DNA from 4 places in the Cryobacterium sp. TMT1-66-1 genome. Region 1 is predicted to be linked to each of the others. Evidence: riboswitches for the same ligand, from Rfam matches in the RefSeq annotation. Region 1 holds a riboswitch; each other region holds the start of a gene.

Region 1 (3,530 bases):
GATTGTCCTGACCACTGCGGTCGTCTTCGTCATGGCCCTCGTCAGCTCAGCACTCTATGACCTCGCGAACGCCCGGGAACTGCTCCGTGGCTGCTGACTCCCGATTCGACGACGCAATCCACGCGCCAACCCGTCTGCGGTTGTGCGCGCTGCTTCGGGCGACCGGCGCCGCGGAATTCACCACTATCGCCGCCACATTGGAACTGACCGAGGCGACGCTCTCGAAGACCATCCGCAACCTGATCGAGCTCGACTACGTCGTGACCGTGAAACAAGCCTCGCCAGCACGAGCGGATGCCCGCCGCACCACCAGCGTGGCCCTCACCCGGCGCGGCCGCGCGGCCATCGACGGCCATCTGGCGGCGCTCCGCGAGCTGTCGGCCGAAGCCCCGACCAGCATGACATTATTATGACTAACCGCCGTGGTATCACCATGGTGATATGGAACTCGGACAGTACGTCAACGACCTGCAGCACCAGCTAGCGGATGCCGCCGACAACGGCAGCGCAGATACGCGCGCTGCGGCCGAGCGACTTGCTGCCGAGCGGGTCGCGGCTCACCGCCGAGGTCTCGGTGGGCGGGGTCCGAACGGTCGGCCGACTCGGGGCCACCCGCCTCAAAGCCTCGATGGGTCCGGTCGATCTCGGTACCACCGGCGACCTGTCCCTGCGCGCCGGACACGGCAACGCAACGGTGCGCACAATTCAGGGTGCGGCCGACATCACCGCCGACCACGGCCAGATCCGGGTCGGAACGGTCTCCGGCGACGCCGTACTCAAAGCGTCCCACGGCAGCGCGCAGATCGATGAAGTCGGCGGTGACCTCGACGCGAAACTGTCCTACGGCGACCTGGAAATCACGCGAGTGCAGGCATCCGTTTCGGCAAAGACCGCATACGGGAGCATCCCGCTGCGGGAGGTTTCATGCGGTTCCGTGCAGGTCGAGAGCGGATTCGGCCAGGTCACCATCGGCGTCAAGCCGGGCGTGCCGGCCTGGCTCGACCTGTCGTCGAAAGATGGCCACGTGCGCAATGAGCTCGTCGGCGAGAGCGCTCCGGAGGCATCGGAGCAGGCCGTTACGGTGTGGGCCCGTACCCAATGGGGAAATATCAACATTCGACGTGCGCGACCAGGACGGCGTGCGCGCCGTCATCGGCCGCACCGGCCAGTTTTCGGCGGTCGACAAACTCCTGAACGGCGAGCAATATGCCCCTCGTTCTCACCGTGCTGCCGCTCTTCGGCAGCGGCTTCGTGCCGACCGACTCGATGCCGGTGTGGCTGCAGTGGTTCGCACAGTACCAGCCCTTCACTCCGTTCATCGAGACAACTCGCGGGCTGCTGCTCGGCACCCCACTCGGCTGGAACCCCGTGTTCGCCATCGGGTGGTGCGTCGTGATCGTGGCCGTTAGTTACGTCTGGTCACGGGCGCTCTACGAGCGCAAGTCGGTGCACTAGATCCGTGTCACCAGGGCGGGCGGTTGCGGCCGCCCGACCCCTTGTGTGCTGACGGCCGGCGCGCGTATAGGCTGGAGTCTTGACACGGGGTGCCGCACAGACTGTGCGTGCTGAGATCAATACCCGTTGAACCTGTCTAGTTAGTACTAGCGAAGGAATGTCACGGATGATCGATCGAACCCAGCCTGCCCTGCGGCAGATTCCCCGAGTCCTCAGTATCGCGGGTACCGATCCGACCGGCGGTGCCGGCATCCAGGCCGACCTCAAGAGCATCGCGGCCAACGGCGGCTACGGCATGGCTGTGGTGAGTGCACTGGTGGCGCAGAATACGCGCGGGGTGCGTTCGGTTCACATCCCGCCGATCGATTTTCTGCGCGAGCAATTGAACGCTGTCAGTGACGATGTGACCATCGACGCCGTGAAGATCGGCATGCTTGCGCAGCTCGATGTGATCACCGAGGTGCGCGACTGGCTCTTCCGGTGCCGTCCGCCGCTGGTCGTACTCGACCCGGTGATGGTGGCAACGAGCGGCGACCGCCTGCTCGACCCGGCAGCCGAGCAGGCGCTGCGCGACCTGATTTGCCACGTTGACCTGGTCACGCCCAACGTTCCCGAGCTGGCCGTTCTGCTCGCTGAGCCGCCGGCCGCCAACTGGGCGGAGGCCCTCGCGCAGGGCAAACGATTGTCGGACAGCACGGGTGCTACCGTACTGGTCAAGGGCGGCCATCTCAACGAAACGAGCTGCCCAGATGCCCTGGTCAACACCCACGGGCTGCTTGCCCAGTGCGTGGTCGAGGTCGCCCTGCCGCGCATCCGCACCACAAACACCCACGGCACCGGATGCTCACTCTCCTCGGCGATGGCCACGGTGCAGGCCAGAACCGGTAACTGGGCGAAGTCCCTGGCCGAAGTGAAAGACTGGCTCCACGACGCCCTGGCCCACGCCGACGAGCTCGAGGTCGGGCAGGGAAACGGGCCGATCCACCACTTTCATCGACTTTTCGACCGTGCGAATTCTGCCCTGATTGCGGGCATGAGATGAACGGGGCGACGACGTGGGCGCGACTAGCCGAGCGGCGGGAGGCTGGCGAGAAGCCGCTCGGCGGCATCCGTCGGGTCATCGGCGTCGGTGATCGCGCGCACCACGACCACCCGGGTGGCGCCGGCTTCGACCACCTGGTCGATGGTGCCGAGGTCGATCCCGCCGATCGCAAACCACGGGCGAAGGCTGCCAGCGGATGCGCTCTGCTCGGCCGCATAGCGCAACAGACCGGTTCCGACCGCTGCCCGACCGGGTTTGGTGGGCGTGGCCCAGACCGGGCCGACGCAAAAATAATCCAGACGGTCAGTTACGAGAGCGGCATCCACTTGTCCGGTGGTATGGGTCGACAAGCCGATGCGGGCCGCGTCGCCGAGCAGCGTGCGGGCGGCGGGCAGCGGCAGGTCCGTCTGGCCGACATGAAAAACCGGCGCTCCAGCGAGAACGGCGATATCCGCGCGGTCGTTGACCGCCCAGAGCCGGGCGTGTCGGTCGGCGACCGAACGCAGAATCTCGAGATAGTCGAGCTCCTCGGCGGCATCGATGGTCTTGTCCCGCAGTTGGATGATGTCGACCCCGCCGGCGAACGCGGCCGTCACGAAGTCGGCGAAATCGCCGCGCTCCGTACGGGCATCGGTGCAGAGATACAGCCGGGCGGTGATCGGGTCCATGCGACCAACCCTAAAGGGCTTCGGCCCGGCCTCGGTGCACACGATGAGTGAGCGGCGCGCACAGCGTACGGTCGACGTAGCCGTCATCGGCGGCGGCGTGATCGGGCTCGGCATCGCCTGGGCTGTAGCGCAGTCCGGCCGCACGGTGGCCGTCATCGACCCGGATCCGGCCGGTGGTGCCACTTTTGCTGCGGCCGGAATGCTCGCCGCGGTCAGCGAACTGCACTACCAGGAGGAGGCGTTGCTCGAGCTCATGCTCGCCTCCTCGAACCTGTATCCCGGCTTCATCGACTCGCTCGCGCCCGACAGCTACCTGACCGGTTACCAGCGTACGAGAACCCTGAATGTGGGCGCAGACGCGGCCG
Region 2 (3,530 bases), on a different contig from region 1:
GTTACCGCCCGCGCCTAACCGGGGTCTGGCCAGTAATGGAACGGTGGTCGCAGCTTCACGCATTTGGCCAGATGTAAACCGAATCTACCGATAGGTACACAAGCTGGCGACGACGACAGCAATTGCGGTCGCAATGGCCGTTATCCAGGTCGGCACAAGATCATAAGGAACGCTGTCTCAGCGGAGATCCACGTGCTCACACGATAACCGGAGCGCACCGTGCTGGTGCGCCATCGATATTCAATTCCATGTGTCGAGGAGTGTATCCTGGCCCGCCGGGAGGCTGCTCGTCGCCACGTCACCCGCCCACCCGCCCGCCCGCGCGTCAGGATCCACGGTCAACCTCGCAGACTTCCGGCCGTCGCCGCCCCGGTCTCAGCATTAGCAAGTCGGTCACTCCCCCGGGGCTTTAGTACCTGCCGGACGAGGACCTACGCCGCGAACGGGGCCGGGCAGCTCCCAATTGCTCGATGGGCGACTGCGGCCGCCGCCAGGCGGCGCCGTGGTGGCCGCAACCCATAAGGAACGCATTGAAGTGGAGCTGGTGTGGGGCTGACCTGGCCGGCGCTGCCCTAGTTCATTACCAGGCCGCCGTCGACGACCAGGTTCTGCCCGGTGACCGACCGCGCCCAGGGGGAGGCAAAAAAGAGTACCGCATCCGCAAATTCGGCCGGGGTTGTCACTCTGCGTAGCGGGGTGGAGGCGGCGATGAAGTCGAACACGTCCTCGGGGGTAGCCGCGCTGGCATCCGTGGTGCGCAGCAGCCCGCCGGAGACCATGTTTACGGCGATGTTGTGCGGGCCGAGGTCTGAGGCGAGGGTGCGGGTTAGGGAGAGCAGGGCGGCCTTGGCGGCCGTGTAGTCGTGGTAGGGCACCACCGGGTTCTGAAACAGGTTGGTACCGATGTTGATGATGCGGCCAAACCCGACCTCGCGCATGCCTGCCAGCGCCTGCTGGGTTGTGTTCAGGGCACCGCGGACGCTGCCCGAGAATTGCGCCTGGAATTCGTCCCAGCTGATGTCGGCAGCGCCGGAGCGGGCGTCGCCGTTGAAGCTGAAATCGACCAACGCGTTATTGACCACCGTTGTCACGCTGGAGCCGAAATGTGCCTGCGCCTGCGTGAGCATTGCCGCGACCTGGGCCGGGTCGGTGACGTCGGCCTGTACGGCAAGAGCGTGTTCAGGCCCATAGCCGGAAGCCAAGGTTTCCGCCGCTGCGGCGCTGTTGCGATAGTTGATGACCACCCGGGCGCCCAGAGCCGCGAAAGCGTGCACGATGCTTTTACCCAGGCCGCGTGCGCCGCCAGTGACCAGGACAATCTGTTCTGCTATTTGCATGATTTTCTTCACCTTGGGTAAGGCGAAAGGACGAGATCCGGCACCAAAGCAGTGCACGTAATTCTCCGTGACATCCCTTCGCTAGTTCGAACTAGATCAGGTTCAACGGGTGTCATCTCAGCCGACCGTCATGCAGTCGGCACCCCGTGTCGCTGAAAACGAGTATACGCAACCGCCTGGTACCGGAAAATTCGCGTCCTGACAGTGAACGACGCTTTCTAGTCAGCGCTGATCTGGTGGCGGAAGCGATCGCGACGGCTGTGAAGGTTCCAGAGGTGCTCAGCGAGCACTGACGGGTCCTTCTCGGGATCGCCGGCGATGATGCGGCCGCCGATGATGAGCTGGGAGACCTGGATTCCTTCTTCTCCGAGGGCCTCGTTGAGCAGCTGTGCGTAGGCGGCCTGTCCAGCGAATGCGATTGATGTGCCGGTGACATTGCGGCCCGGGGTCACGGCGGATCCGCCGTTGACGAAGAGGATGGTGCCTCGGTTAGCGCCGAGGAAACGCATGCCGGGGAGGACCTGATGCACGGCGGTGACGGGTCCGTAGATGGAGAACTCGATTGGGCCAACGAGGTCGGCGGGAGTGGTCTCCAGAACCGGGCGCATGAAGTCCTTCTGCGGCAACGGGCTGTATTGCAGTACCTCGATCGGGCCGAGAGTTTCTGCGACCTGTTCGAGAGTGCGGGTGATGGAGGTCGGATCGCGCACGTCGGCGACGAAGCCGTGTGCTGAGATGCCCTCGGCCAGCAGTTCGGCGGCGAGGGCATCTACGCGTCCCTGGTGGCGGGCGATGAGCGCGACGGTGAAGCCTTCGGCCCCGAATCGCCGCGCGACGGCGGCCCCGAGTCCTGAGCCAGCTCCGATGATTGCGATAGTAGTCATAGCTGGTACAAGGGCCATGCTGTCCGAGAAATTCCGATACCCGCGCTGTGAGCTCCCGTGAGTGACGAGCCGTGGATTGGTAAGTCGCTCCGCTGCGTCCGGGCTTGGCCTGGCTGGTGGATACCGGGCCGGGAACGGGGCAGTTGGTGGTCAGCACCCAGCATTGACCGGATGCCGTGGACGCGACATCGAAGAGCGCCTGGTGGGTGAGGCCCAGTTTTTCACCGAGCACGAATGCTTCGCTGACGGCGATCATTGAGATGCCGAGGATCATGTTGTTGCAGATCTTTGCGGCTTGTCCGGCGCTCGGGTCGCCGCAGTGCACGATGCGCGCCCCCATCGTGGCAAGAATTGGTTCGGCGATCGCGAAGTCCGCCGCCGACGCCAGGCCGCGCGTCGAAGCAGTCCTCTCGCCGCTTGCAGCTCGGTCTCCATGTCGGCGAGGGTGAACAGTAGGGACTGTTGTTCGACGAGGAGCTAACCTTCATCGGGCACATAGAGACAGGATCGACAATCAGGTCCATGTAGTGCCAGAACTCGCGATGGTCGGCGTAAAACGATGTCGGGTGGGTAGACCGCGCTTACTGGTGCAGAGGAAGCCTTAACCCGAAAAATTATGTACTAGGTGATTCTCGCTGTGGCGGCCGACGCTCGCGACAACAAGTTATGGCCATCGTTGCGGTTCAGGATCAAGCAAACGCCCATCATGTACCCACCTGAATCGACCCGGAGCGATTTCTCGTTCAACCGGATGCTGTGTGAGCCTCTCCCCACCGTCTGACGCCGATGGGACGATACCACGCAGCGTTCCCGACCGCTCTCGCGAGCCCGGATCAGCCCGGGAACGCTGCGTCGTAGACCGCGCGAAGCTCGGCACTGTCAGCCCCGGTCACGCCGCATCCCGTGATCGTTCCATCGATTGCGCCGACGAGGTAGCTCTGGCCGACCTCGAAGGGCACGCCTGAGAAGTCGGAGGTCATCGTGTCGACCTGCGCCACCTCCACGCGGTCGGCGACGTCGCCGACAAAGCGCTCCGTGACCTCCAGCACAACGGTGTTGCCCTGGATCTGCAGCACCGTCGCGGCGAACGCCTGCTCCTGCGCCGCGACGGTCGCAGGCTCAAGCGGGAGGCAGCTGCCACTCGCCAGGCCTCCGCCCATGGGAGGCTGCAGCGACTCGACGGTGGGTTCCGGGCCACCGAGAACGAGAGGCGCGACGATTGCAGCGGCGATGGCGAGGCCGGCGGCGACGCCGACCACCGGCATCCACCGCCGGAACGCGCGTCGTGGCGTCTCGGGCGTGGCGGTCG
Region 3 (3,530 bases), on a different contig from region 1:
GAGCGCACGACGGCGTCACGCACCTCGATGACCCCGACCGGGTCGAGGTTCGCGGTCGGTTCGTCAAGCAGCAGCAGTCCGGGCTGCATGGCGAGCACACCGGCCAGGGCCAGGCGCTGTTTCTGGCCGCCACTCAGGCTCGACGTGGGATGGTCGAGCGGCAGGTTCAGACCGACCTCGGCAAGGGCACGCCGCACGCGCGGCCAGATCTCTGCCCGCGGAACAGCCAGGTTCTCGCAGCCGAACGCCACGTCGTCGCCGACCCGGGCGAGTACCACCTGGGAGTCCGGGTCCTGCAGCACGAGTCCGACCCGACCCCGGGCCGCGGCCGCGCGCCTGCCGTCAATGAGCAGGCTGCCCGTCTCGTCGCCGTCCTCGGCGGCGCCGAGCACTCCGGCCAACGCGTGCACCAGGGTGCTCTTGCCAGCGCCGCTGGCCCCGAGCAGCAAGACCCGTTCGCCGGGCTCGATCCGCAGGTCGAGCCTCGACACCGCTTGGTTGTGACGTCCGGCATGGCGCCAGCCCCAGCCTCGGGCTTCGATCTGCACGGGCCGAATCTGCGGGCCGGGAGCGGACGCGTGCGACCGAGGGGCTGGCATCCGCTTAACTGATCGCGGCGGGTGCGCGCGAACCTTCCCGGCCGGCGGCGAATCGGCTGAGCGCGCCGGTGCGGGCCAGGCCGCGCACGGCAAGCCAGGACAACAGCCCGGCGAGCACAGTGCCCGATACGACAGCGGATACGAAGTAGACGGCCTTGAAACCGATATCCAGTGCCGCATAGCTGACGGTCGTGTCGAGCAGCCCAACGGCCACGCCGGCGCCGGCGCCGGCGAGGAGGGCGACGCCGAGACGCCAGTTGGCGTACAAGAACAGGGCCAGCACGATCTCCGCGCCGAGGCCCTCGACGATGCCCCAGATGAGCGTGGAGAAGCCCCACTGGGTGCCGATCAGCATCGATACGACGGCCGCGATGACCTCGGTGTAGAGGGCCGCACCGGGCTTGCGAATGATGAGGCCGCCGAGCACTCCGGCAAACAACCAGCCGCCGGCCAACAGGCCTTCGAGGCCGGGCGTGAACGTGAGGATCGCGCTGAGCGGCGACCAGGCGAGGCCCCAGGCCCAGAAGATGACGCCGCTCGCAACGCCAATGACGCTCGCGACGACGATGTCGACGACGCGCCAGCGAAAGTTGCGCGGCTTTTTCGCCGTCGATGCGTCGCGGCTGGACTGATTGAATGATGTCGTTGTAGCGTGCACTGTTCGTGCCCTTTCCGTAGGTGAATACAGGGCACGGGATCGAGAAGCCTCCCTGCGCTGGCATGATCCAGATCAGGTTCGACGGTCGAAGCTTGGTCAGCTTCCTCTCAGCCCGGTGTACCGGACTCCCGTGATCGTGTTCAATTCTAGTGCCCCGCTTAGACTTGTGGCATGGGGACCACGAGATGAGCATCGGCATTCTGCTCGTGCTGGCAGCGCTATACCTCGTATTGATGCGCCGCTTCATTCTGCGCCGCCGTCGTATCGCTGCGGGCCTGCCGGTGAGCGGCCCGTGGCACTTTCCGGCTTGGCTGCGGCGTCGGCTGCCACGCTGGCTGCGCCGTCGGTTCACGCAGGGCGGGTTCGCGGGTCGGTTCGCGCGTCGGCCGCGCTGGCCGCGCCGCTCCCGCTCTGCGCGCAAGCCGCGCGGCAGTCGCCCGGGCCCACCTTATAACCACGGGCCCAGTCTATAAACTGGGCCCGTGGACGGGGTCTGGGCCCCGTCCACGGGCAACATCAGCCGGGGGCGGCTACTTCTTCAGGGCCCGGATCACCCGGGCCAGGGCGCGGCCGGCCACGAGCAGGAACGGCACGCCGACGGCGAGCAGCGCGATGACATTCGGCTCGAATCGGGCGGTACCGCCCGACTTCACGTAGGCGCCGATCGGCAGCGACACTCCGCCCCCACCTCCGCCCGATCCGGCACCGCCCTCACCGGCGTCGCCGCCGCCGAAGCCGTAATAGGTGAGCGCAACGGGTACGAGGGTGACGCCGTCGATTTGCACGGGGTCACCGTAGGCCGATTTCACACCGGCGGAACGGAACGTTTCTGCGAGTTTTTCCGGAAGGCTGGTCATTCCAACAGGGTAGCCGACTCGTGCCTTATGGGCGAGGCTTGAAGAACGAGGCCGGACGCACGATTCCCGCCCCGAATCGCTCGGTCACGGAGTCGACCGCCAGCTCGGCGCCCCGCCAATCCTCGTCGGGATCCCACAGCCCCACCGATCCCGACGCCGTACCCAGCTGCTCGGCCCGCACCCCGATCAGGCGCACGCGGATGCCCGACGCGGCCAGTAGGTCGAACGCGGCCACGGCCTCCTCGTAGATGCGCCGCCCGACATTGCTGGGCTCGGCGAGGGTGCGCGAACGGGTAACCGTGCTGAAATCGGTGTAGCGCAGCTTGAGTGACACGCGCCTGGCCACCAGATCGCCCCTCCGCAGCCGTGCCGCAACGAGGTCACACTGCCGCAGCAACTCGCTGCGCAGTCGGTCAATGTCGGTCACGTCGTGCTCAAACGTGACCTCGTGGCCAACGCTCTTCTCCTCCCGCTCGAGCGTCACCGAACGCGGGTCACGCCCCCAGGACAGCTCGAACAACTTGTGACCGGATGCCTCCCCCAGCGTCCTTTTCAGCACGTCCAGCGGCGCGTGCGCGATGTCGCCGATGAGTTTCAGACCGAGGCGGGTCAGGGTCTGCTCGGTGGCCGCCCCCACGCCCCACAGGGCCGTCACGGGCAGCGGATGCAGGAACTCGATCGTTTCGTCGGCCGGAACGACGAGCAGCCCGTTGGGTTTGGACAGGCCGGAGGCAAGCTTCGCGACGAACTTGGTCGATGCCGCGCCGACGGAGCAGACCAGCCCGGTCTCGGCGAGCACCCGCGCGCGGATGAGTTCGCCGATCACGGCCGGGGAGCCGAACAGATTGGTTGCGCCGGCCACGTCGAGGAAGGCTTCGTCGATACCAAGCCGTTCCACGAGCGGGGTGACGTCGTCGAAAATGCTCATCACCCGGGTGGAATAGTCCCGGTAGAGGCCCATGTGCGGCTCGAGCACGATCGCGTTCGGGCACTGCCGCAGGGCGAGTGCCATCGGCATCGCTGAGTTCACGCCGTAGCGCCGCGCAATATAGTTGGCCGCCGTGACGACCGACCGACCCCCGCGGTGGCCCACGATCACCGGCAGGCGTACGTATTCGGGGTGCGACAGCAGCTCGACCGACACGAAGAACGCATCGAGGTCAACGTGCAGCACCGTCGCTGAACGGTCATCGACGTCGTCCGCCGAAATCTGCCGCCCACTGCCGTCCTGTCTGCCCACCGAAAAACCCTAACCCGTTCCGGTCACGAACGGCTAGCGCACAACCTTTTCGGCGCCGGCAATGCGCTGCGCGAAGTAGATGGGAATGATCGAAACCAGCACGAGCACCACGGCGATGACATTGACGACCGGCGCCTGGTTGGGCCGGAACAGGTTGTCCAGAATCCACAACGGCA
Region 4 (3,530 bases), on a different contig from region 1:
TGCGGGGCGACCTGCGCGGCGAGCGCGAGCGCGGCGTCGGTGGTCAGTACGTCCATTGCTACCTGAAGCTTCATGGGGTTCTACTTTCTGTTGGGGTAAGCGGTCTGTGGTTTTCAGGACGGGGCCTGGGCCCTATCCGGTTTGTTACTCGAGGTTGGCGTGACGCGGCCAGAGCTCGGCGGCCGTCGCACCGCTTCGCTGCCAGAGCGTGTGGAATAGGGCGTCGCCCACCAGCAGCACGGACTGTTCGAACAGCCCGCCCGAGTACTGCGCCGACACCTGCCCGGCGTGGTCCTGCTTGGCGGCCGCGGGGATGACCACGGTCACCGCGGCGAGGTGCCCGAGGGGCGACTCCGGCGCCGTGGTCAGCGCGAGAACGTTCGCACCCACACCGTGAGCCGTCTCGGCGGCGCGCACGATGGCGCCCGTCGTTCCGGATCCGCTGGCCACCAGCAGCAGGTCGCCCTGCGCAATCGCCGGGCTGGTGACCTCGCCGACCACGTGCACGTCAAGGCCCAGGTGCATGAGCCGCATCGCGGTCATCTTCAATGCCAGCCCGGAACGGCCGGCTCCCAGCACGAACACCCGCGGTGCCACAGCGAGCAGACTCGCCGCGTCATCCAGCACCACAGAAGCGGATGCCGCCCGCAGCGCGTCCACGACGCGGCCATTCTCGGCGAAAATGAGACCGAGGGCATCCGCTGTGGTGGGGGTGGTTGTAGTTTCGGTCATGGGTCAATACTTCACTCTTTCGAGTGGGCGTGCGGCCCGCCAAACGAATGGTTTTACTACCCAAACGAATGGCTCCGGGCAGGCTCCACGGACGGTTCGGATAGGCTATCCGTATGACCTTCCTCGCCGATTCACCCGTGCAGACCGCGCGCAGCATGGCCGCCGAACGCTCCAAGCTCATCGCCGACCTCACGGACGCGCACGCGACCACGCTGGAATCCCTGCTCGCCGTGCTGCGCTCGAGCAGCACGAGTGACACCGCTGCCCGCCAGAAGGCCACCGAACTCGCCGCCGCGGCGATGGTCGCCCTGCGCGCGGTGAGCGACCTCGACCGGAGCCTCACCGAAGAACCTGTTGCCCGCGCCTTCGAACGTCTCAAAAATGACCTGCGTCCGCTGGTGCGCTTCGGCGACCTCGACGTGCAGTTCATCGAGCCGCCGGTCAACGGCCGCGCGCTGCCCGGCGAAGTCGCCCACGAGGCCAGGGCCATCGTGCGCGGCGCCGTGCTCGCCCTGGTCGAGCAGACCGGGGTCGCGCGGGTGCGCGTTCAGTGGGACTGCGACGGCAGCAACCTGCTGATTCGCATTCGCGACGACGGACCGGGCGACCTCGACGCCGAGGTTCCGAGCGTTCGCCAGCTGGCCGCCCGCGTCGTGGCGCTCAGCGGAACGCTGGGTGTCGAGGCGACCGCCGGCTGGGGGTCGGAGATGGCGGTGTCGCTGCCGCTCGACGCGCCCACGGCATCCGTTTCGGCGGCGGCAGCCTGGGGCCTCAGCCCGCGCGAGCGCGGCGTGCTCGAGCTTGTGGCGTCGGGCGCGCGCAACAAGGCGATTGCCGAGGCGCTGACCATCAGCGAGAACACCGTGAAGTTTCACGTGGCCAACCTGCTGCGCAAGGTCGGCGCCTCGACCCGCGCCGAACTCGCCTCCCTCGCCCGCTGAACGGATGCCCGGCGCGCCGCCAGCACGCCGGCCGCCGCGAGCATGGACAGGACTCACGCTAGGGTGAAGGAGTCAGAAGACACACAACCCACGGGAGCGCGCACCAGCGAGCTGAGAGGACGGCCAGGGCCGTCGACCGTTGAACCTGTCCGGGTAATGCCGGCGTAGGAAGTTCGAGAACATGCGCACACTTGACGAAATCTCCATGTCTGAAACCGTCACCACCGGCCCGATCCAGGGCAGCAGCAAACGCTACGAACCGGTGCCGGCCTGGCCAGGGCTCGAAATTCCGGTTCGCCGGGTGAACCTCAGCAACGGCGAACACTTCGACCTGTACGACACGTCCGGCCCATACACCGATGACACGGCCACGATCGACCTCGAGAAGGGGCTGCCGAAGACCCGGGCCGGGTGGGAGCATCCGCTGCCCATCGACGGCGCTGCGACCCAGCTGGTCTGGGCCCGGGCCGGCATCGTCACCCCGGAGATGGCCTACATCGCCGCCCGCGAGGGCGTCTCTGTCGAGCTCGTGCGCGACGAGGTAGCCCGCGGCCGCGCGGTCATTCCGGCCAACCGCATGCACCCCGAGAGCGAGCCGATGATCATCGGCAAGGCCTTCACCGTGAAGATCAACGCGAACATCGGCAACTCCGCCGTGACCTCGTCGATCGCCGAAGAGGTCGAAAAAATGGTCTGGGCCGCCCGCTGGGGCGCCGACACCCTGATGGACCTCTCCACCGGCAAGGACATCCACCTCACCCGCGAGTGGATCATGCGCAACTCGCCCATTCCGGTGGGCACCGTTCCGCTCTACCAGGCCGTCGAAAAAGTCAACGGCGACCCGGCCCTGCTCACCTGGGAGATCTACCGCGACACCGTGATCGAGCAGTGCGAGCAGGGCGTGGACTACATGACCGTGCACGCCGGAGTGCTGCTGCGCTACGTGCCGCTCACCGCCAATCGGGTGACCGGAATCGTCTCCCGCGGCGGCTCGATCATGGCCGCCTGGTGCCTCGCCCACCATCAGGAGAGCTTTCTCTACACCCATTTCGTGGAGCTGTGCGAGATTCTGCGCCGCTACGACGTGACCTTCTCGCTCGGCGACGGGCTGCGTCCCGGCTCCATCGCCGACGCCAACGACGAGGCCCAGTTCGCCGAGCTGCGCACCCTCGGCGAGCTCACCAAGGTCGCCAAATCCTACGGCGTGCAGGTGATGATCGAAGGCCCCGGCCACGTGCCGATGCATAAGATCGTCGAAAATGTGCGCCTCGAGGAGGAACTTTGCGAGGAAGCCCCGTTCTACACGCTCGGCCCGCTCGCCACCGACATCGCCCCGGCCTACGACCACATCACGAGCGCGATCGGCGCGGCCATCATCGCCCAGGCCGGCACCGCCATGCTCTGTTACGTCACCCCCAAGGAACACCTCGGCCTGCCGGGCCGCGACGACGTGAAGACCGGAGTGATCACCTACAAGATCGCCGCCCACTCCGCCGACCTGGCCAAGCAGCATCCGCGCGCGCAGGAACGCGACGACGCCCTCAGCCGGGCCCGCTTCGAGTTTCGTTGGACCGACCAGTTCGCGCTCTCGCTCGACCCCGACACCGCGCAAAGCTTTCACGACGAGACGCTGCCCGCCGGCCCGGCCAAGGCCGCCCATTTCTGCAGCATGTGCGGTCCCAAATTCTGTTCCATGCGCATTTCAGCAGATGTTCGGGTGTACGCCGCAGAGAACGGCCTCACCAGCCTCGAGGCGATCGAGGCCGGGATGGCGGAGAAATCGGCTGAGTTCACCAGGATGGGTAGCTCGGTCTACCTGCCGTTGCGCGTACTCGGAGCCGACGAGCACTGATCGCG

What was found. Region 1 has a riboswitch for thiamine pyrophosphate ahead of thiD (bifunctional hydroxymethylpyrimidine kinase/phosphomethylpyrimidine kinase). Riboswitches for the same ligand answer to the same signal wherever they lie in the genome.
Region 2: linked by a shared signal. The riboswitch ahead of E3T29_RS19360 (3-oxoacyl-ACP reductase) and the one ahead of thiD (bifunctional hydroxymethylpyrimidine kinase/phosphomethylpyrimidine kinase) in region 1 are both predicted to bind thiamine pyrophosphate.
Region 3: linked by a shared signal. The riboswitch ahead of E3T29_RS04585 (ECF transporter S component) and the one ahead of thiD (bifunctional hydroxymethylpyrimidine kinase/phosphomethylpyrimidine kinase) in region 1 are both predicted to bind thiamine pyrophosphate.
Region 4: linked by a shared signal. The riboswitch ahead of thiC (phosphomethylpyrimidine synthase ThiC) and the one ahead of thiD (bifunctional hydroxymethylpyrimidine kinase/phosphomethylpyrimidine kinase) in region 1 are both predicted to bind thiamine pyrophosphate.

What each region holds. Positions count from the first base shown of each region.
Region 1 covers NZ_SOGP01000010.1:36,498-40,027, forward strand. The annotation lists gene E3T29_RS08405 (hypothetical protein) at 1-97, shown strand, start outside; gene E3T29_RS08410 (transcriptional regulator) at 87-413, shown strand; gene E3T29_RS20470 (hypothetical protein) at 481-612, opposite strand; partial or broken gene E3T29_RS20195 (DUF4097 family beta strand repeat-containing protein) at 629-916, shown strand; gene E3T29_RS20200 (hypothetical protein) at 923-1,186, opposite strand; gene E3T29_RS20205 (ABC transporter permease) at 1,207-1,455, shown strand; TPP riboswitch at 1,531-1,630, shown strand; partial or broken gene thiD (bifunctional hydroxymethylpyrimidine kinase/phosphomethylpyrimidine kinase) at 1,613-2,455, shown strand; gene thiE (thiamine phosphate synthase) at 2,521-3,165, opposite strand; gene thiO (glycine oxidase ThiO) at 3,209-3,530, shown strand, end outside.
Region 2 covers NZ_SOGP01000025.1:138,387-141,916, forward strand. The annotation lists gene E3T29_RS19355 (bile acid:sodium symporter family protein) at 1-18, shown strand, start outside; gene E3T29_RS19360 (3-oxoacyl-ACP reductase) at 573-1,337, opposite strand; TPP riboswitch at 1,394-1,494, opposite strand; gene E3T29_RS19365 (SDR family NAD(P)-dependent oxidoreductase) at 1,556-2,221, opposite strand; partial or broken gene E3T29_RS19370 (NAD-binding protein) at 2,307-2,594, opposite strand; partial or broken gene E3T29_RS20810 (hypothetical protein) at 2,588-2,656, opposite strand; gene E3T29_RS19380 (hypothetical protein) at 3,055-3,530, opposite strand, start outside.
Region 3 covers NZ_SOGP01000006.1:438,836-442,365, forward strand. The annotation lists gene E3T29_RS04580 (ABC transporter ATP-binding protein) at 1-599, opposite strand, end outside; gene E3T29_RS04585 (ECF transporter S component) at 604-1,257, opposite strand; TPP riboswitch at 1,290-1,399, opposite strand; gene E3T29_RS04590 (hypothetical protein) at 1,443-1,730, shown strand; gene E3T29_RS04595 (hypothetical protein) at 1,788-2,114, opposite strand; gene dinB (DNA polymerase IV) at 2,140-3,354, opposite strand; gene E3T29_RS04605 (ABC transporter permease) at 3,388-3,530, opposite strand, start outside.
Region 4 covers NZ_SOGP01000009.1:333,176-336,705, reverse strand. The annotation lists gene hxlA (3-hexulose-6-phosphate synthase) at 1-74, opposite strand, end outside; gene hxlB (6-phospho-3-hexuloisomerase) at 145-732, opposite strand; gene E3T29_RS07380 (LuxR C-terminal-related transcriptional regulator) at 846-1,673, shown strand; TPP riboswitch at 1,753-1,861, shown strand; gene thiC (phosphomethylpyrimidine synthase ThiC) at 1,855-3,525, shown strand.